DNA from 2 places in the Shewanella sp. Isolate8 genome. Region 2 is predicted to be linked to the other one. Evidence: predicted binding sites of a transcription regulator. Region 2 holds the regulator's gene; the other holds the start of a gene.
The links. Region 2 encodes FliA, which starts transcription of late flagellar genes. Its sites were predicted from a motif close to CTAAAGNTNNNNNNNNNNNNGCCGATA; they were not measured.
Positions count from the first base shown of each region.

Region 1: a site for FliA is predicted at 1,356-1,382, ahead of L1D43_RS01740 (DUF5610 domain-containing protein). Genes of this name have one in related genera too.

Region 1 is NZ_JAKEVI010000001.1:409,619-411,811, reverse strand. Features, by position in the region: gene L1D43_RS01745 (ferredoxin--NADP reductase) at 1-265, opposite strand, end outside; gene L1D43_RS01740 (DUF5610 domain-containing protein) at 732-1,313, opposite strand; gene L1D43_RS01735 (phosphoglycerate mutase family protein) at 1,467-2,003, shown strand; gene L1D43_RS19920 (hypothetical protein) at 2,117-2,193, shown strand, end outside.
Region 2 is NZ_JAKEVI010000001.1:982,294-984,486, reverse strand. Features, by position in the region: gene L1D43_RS04275 (protein phosphatase CheZ) at 1-28, opposite strand, end outside; gene cheY (chemotaxis response regulator CheY) at 42-425, opposite strand; gene L1D43_RS04265 (RNA polymerase sigma factor FliA) at 468-1,187, opposite strand; gene L1D43_RS04260 (MinD/ParA family protein) at 1,180-2,061, opposite strand; gene flhF (flagellar biosynthesis protein FlhF) at 2,066-2,193, opposite strand, start outside.

The DNA.
Region 1 (2,193 bases), 570 kb from region 2:
AGATATCGACGCTATCCCCCGGCCCTAAGGCCTGGAGCTTAGGCGAAAGCAGCCCGTCGTCGACACTCACCGCCAGCACCTCAAGCAGCGGCGCATCGGGCGCATTGACCAAAGAATAGGCCCGGGCGACACGTTTATCGTCGATATGCAGCGACAACTTGATAAATTGCCCAGCAATAAACTCGCCGATATCCGCCGACAGCTTCAAGGTAAATAACTGATCGCTCCAGTCAATCCGCTCTACAACCTTTGCCTCTCCCCACATATCGCCACCTCTGCTGGCATCAATCGACACTGATACTCCCATGATTCATAGATTTTCTATCCGAGTCAAGACAACAAAAAACCCCTTATATGAAGGGGTTTATCCTAGGGCCTGTTGATCTTTTAAGTTTAATTTTCGTTCAATCTAAACGCGTTTTGCGCGAGGCGAGAGCCATGAAGCATAGTTACTCTATGTGAATGGCGAACAACAAAGAAATCGTCTGGAACGATTTCTAACAGCGTAGCTGACCGCCTGCGGTGAAAGGCAGGAAGCCTTTCATAAAGTGCAGCGCGCGTTTAGATGAACCCGTTGGGCAGCGTTTGTAGGCCATTTCTACGGTGTTATCGCCAGTTTGTGTAGAAGACTACACGACACAGGCTCTGCCTTGTATAAATCACCTTCAAAATGCTGCAAAAACAAACAGCAAAGATCAACAGGCCCTAGCCAAATGGTATCGAAAGAGACGCTATTCTTGCTCAGGCTCCTGATTGAAACTGTCTCTGAATGCCTGCAGCCCTTCCTGTACCAGCCCGTAGGTCTTGTCGACCCCGGCCTCAATGTCACCTTCAAGCACCTTGAGCCCAGAGAGGATATCTTTGGCCTCATCGAAACCTTGGTCTATCGCCCCGCCGATAATGTCCATGAAGGAGCTCAACTGTTCGTCGAACGACATGCCACTGTTTTGCTCCTGGTGTATGGCAAAAAACTGGGTGGCAAAGCTAACGATGCGCTCGGCCGTCGCCTCAGGCGAGGTATCGACCCCTTGAGCCACAGCCGTCTCAATGGCGTGCTCTCCCATAGTGGGCGCCAGCTCCTCATTGATCGCCTCGATTGCCGCCTTATAGAGCAGCTGCATGGGCTCATTGCCTGCGCTCAAGTTCACATCTTGTTGCGCTTCCAGGATCGCCGTATTCATCAACTGTTTACTGGCCGCCAGGGCCGTCTTGTTCTTAGCCACTTCGGAGACTTGCTGACCATGGTTAGTCGTCGAATCTGTCTTGTTATGCGCCGCCGCAGATACGGCTCCGCCGTGATTTTGAATCTCCATAATCGCCTCGCTCACCAAATTAAATTAACCCTCAGCTATAATTATCGTCCATTTTATAAACAACTTTAGCCCTAAGGCCCAATTAATCTGTCATCGGCATACTCAGCGAAATAGGATATGCTAGCCAACTCGTTTAGACAGATAGGGATGGTTATGTTCCGACTCATCAGCTTTGGGCTTCTCGCCCTATTAGGTTACCTGCCTATAGCACAGGCCAATGCGGCGATTGTCAGTAAGACAGTGATTCTGGTACGTCATGGGGAAAAGACCACTCAAGGTCGCGACCCTAGCCTGAATGACGCAGGCAAGTTAAGGGCACAAGCCTTGGTAGAGAGCCTGACCGATACCCCACTCACCCTGGCCATATCGACACAATTTAAGCGCACCCAGGAAACTTTGGCGCCGCTTATCGCCGCGAAAGGGATTCCTCTGATCGTTATCGACGCAGGCAGGGAGATGGACAAGCATATAGCGGCTATCGTCGATAGCATCATGGCGCAGGAAGGCAATGTGGTCATTGCGGGGCATTCCAATACTGTACCACTGATCATCAAGGCACTGAGAGGACCAGAGATACCTCAATTGGGAGAGGATGAATATGACAATTTATTTATCCTTTCCCTGCACCAAGATGGCCCAAGTAGTCTGATAAAAACCCAATATGGTGCAAGTTCAAGCAATACCCAATAAGGATTAGACATTAGTCTAGATAGCGCTAGCTTTATAGACTAAACTTGATTACATTAGCGATATATGGATTAGCAGCAGGTGCTGGCAATAAGCCCAGCCATGGAGAGTCACAGGTGAGTAATTCGTTTTTTGGAGCGGGAAATAAAAGTAAACCCTTGTCGGTTAGCTGCCAAAACTGCAACCGATTAAC
Region 2 (2,193 bases):
TGATCAGCCCTGAAGTTTCTGCCTGCATAGCTCAACCTTGATTAACCGAGTCGTTCGAAAATTTTGTCTAACTTCTCTTTCAATGTCGCCGCAGTAAAAGGTTTCACCACATAGCCATTCACGCCGGCCTGGGCCGCTGCGATGATCTGTTCCCTTTTCGCTTCCGCAGTCACCATCAACACAGGAATGTGTTTCAGGTTGTCATCGGCACGGATAGCCTTTAATAGGTCGATCCCCTGCATCCCAGGCATATTCCAATCGGTCACGACAAAATCAAAATCGCCTTTTTGCAACATAGGCAAGGCTGTCGAACCGTCATCTGCTTCCTGAGTGTTATTAAAACCCAAGTCTCTCAACAAGTTCTTGATGATGCGTCTCATTGTTGAGAAATCGTCAACAACGAGAATCTTCATATTCTTGTCCAAGGTTTCCTCCGCGGAGCTGTTTTTATATTGCTCATGTAATCGTTATATTTTGGTCCAATGCTTGAGTTTCGCTTTGAGTCTGAGCATCGCCTGGCTGTGTATCTGGCTTACTCGGGATTCGCTGACATCAAGTACGGCACCGATCTCTTTTAAATTTAATGCTTCGTCATAATATAACGACAAAACTAATCCATCTCTTTCTGGCAGTAATTTAATCGCTTCCACGAGGGCCTCATGAAACTGTGTCTCTGCCAGAGATTCAAATGCGTCGTCCTGGTGATCATCTTCCTGTCTTACTACATCGACCGATACGCCAAGATCTTCAATTCCAACTACTTTCCCGACTGAAACATCATTAAGAATATGATGGTACTCATCGAGCGGCATATCAAGTCGATCCGCAATTTCATTGTCTTTTGCGTCACGTCCAAGTTCTTGTTCTAGCTCGTCAATCACCTGTGCTATGCGGCGTTGATTGCGGTGAACCGACCTGGGTACCCAGTCGCCACGGCGGATCTCGTCGAGCATAGAGCCACGAATGCGTATTCCGGCAAAGGTTTCAAACTTAGCCCCCTTGCTGCCGTCGAACTTGGCCGAGGCTTCGAGCAGGCCCATCATACCTGCTTGTAACAGATCATCCAATTGCACCGAGGCGGGCAGACGAGCAAGTAAATGGTGAGCAATCCTTTTAACCAACGGTGCATACTGTTCGACAATAGAAGCTTTGTTATCTAAACAAGTATACGCAGCGGCTTTACTCACTCGTACGATCCTCTTGATATTCTGGACGTTGTACCAAACGTTCCACAAAGAACTCTAGGTGGCCGCCCGGCTGTTGTGGCACTGGCCAGCTAATGATCTTATTAGCCAAACCATGATAAGCAATCGACGCCGGCGACTTAGGAAACGCCTCGACGATCAACTTTTGTTTACGAACTGACTTACGAAGGTTTTCATCGAATGGGATAGTCGCAACCAGCTCCAAGGCCACATCGAGAAAACGGTCGGTTACCTTGCTAAGTTTAGCAAACAACTCCATCCCTTCTCGCAAACTTCTGACCATGTTGGCCACAATCTTAAATCTGAATACGCCGTGCTCGCGGCTCAGAATCTTAATTAAAGCATAGGCATCGGTAATAGAGGTCGGCTCATCACAGACCACCACCAAGACATCTTGCGAGGCGCGAGAGAAACTGAGCACCATGTCCGAGATACCGGCAGCGGTATCCACGACCAAGATATCAAACTGGGTCTTCATCTCACTGAAGGCGCGGATTAGGCCGGCATGCTGCGCAGGTGTCAGCTCCACCATGGCCTGGGTACCGGAAGTGGCTGGAATAATGCCTATACCCTTTGGACCACGAACGATGATCTCGTCAAGGTCGGCCTCACCGGATAATACGTGGGACAGATTGCGCTCAGCCCTTAGGCCCAACATGACATCGACGTTGGCTAGACCCAAGTCGGCATCGAGCACAAGCACTCGCTTGCCCTTCTCGGCCAGGGAGACGGCGGTATTGATCGATACGCTGGTTTTACCTACGCCACCTTTACCACCGGTTACGGCAATTACTTTTACTTTTTCGTTATATGGTTGATTCATCATACGTAAACCGCTTGCTTGATCCCGACTCATTATATTACTCAAATGCGTAGGCCTGTTCATATGACCTTTCGTTATTCTGTATTGGTTGCACTTTCTTTTCGAGTACCGACAGGGCCTTGTTGGCTAAGGCTAAGGTGTCGGCCACTTGCATATCTTCTGGCA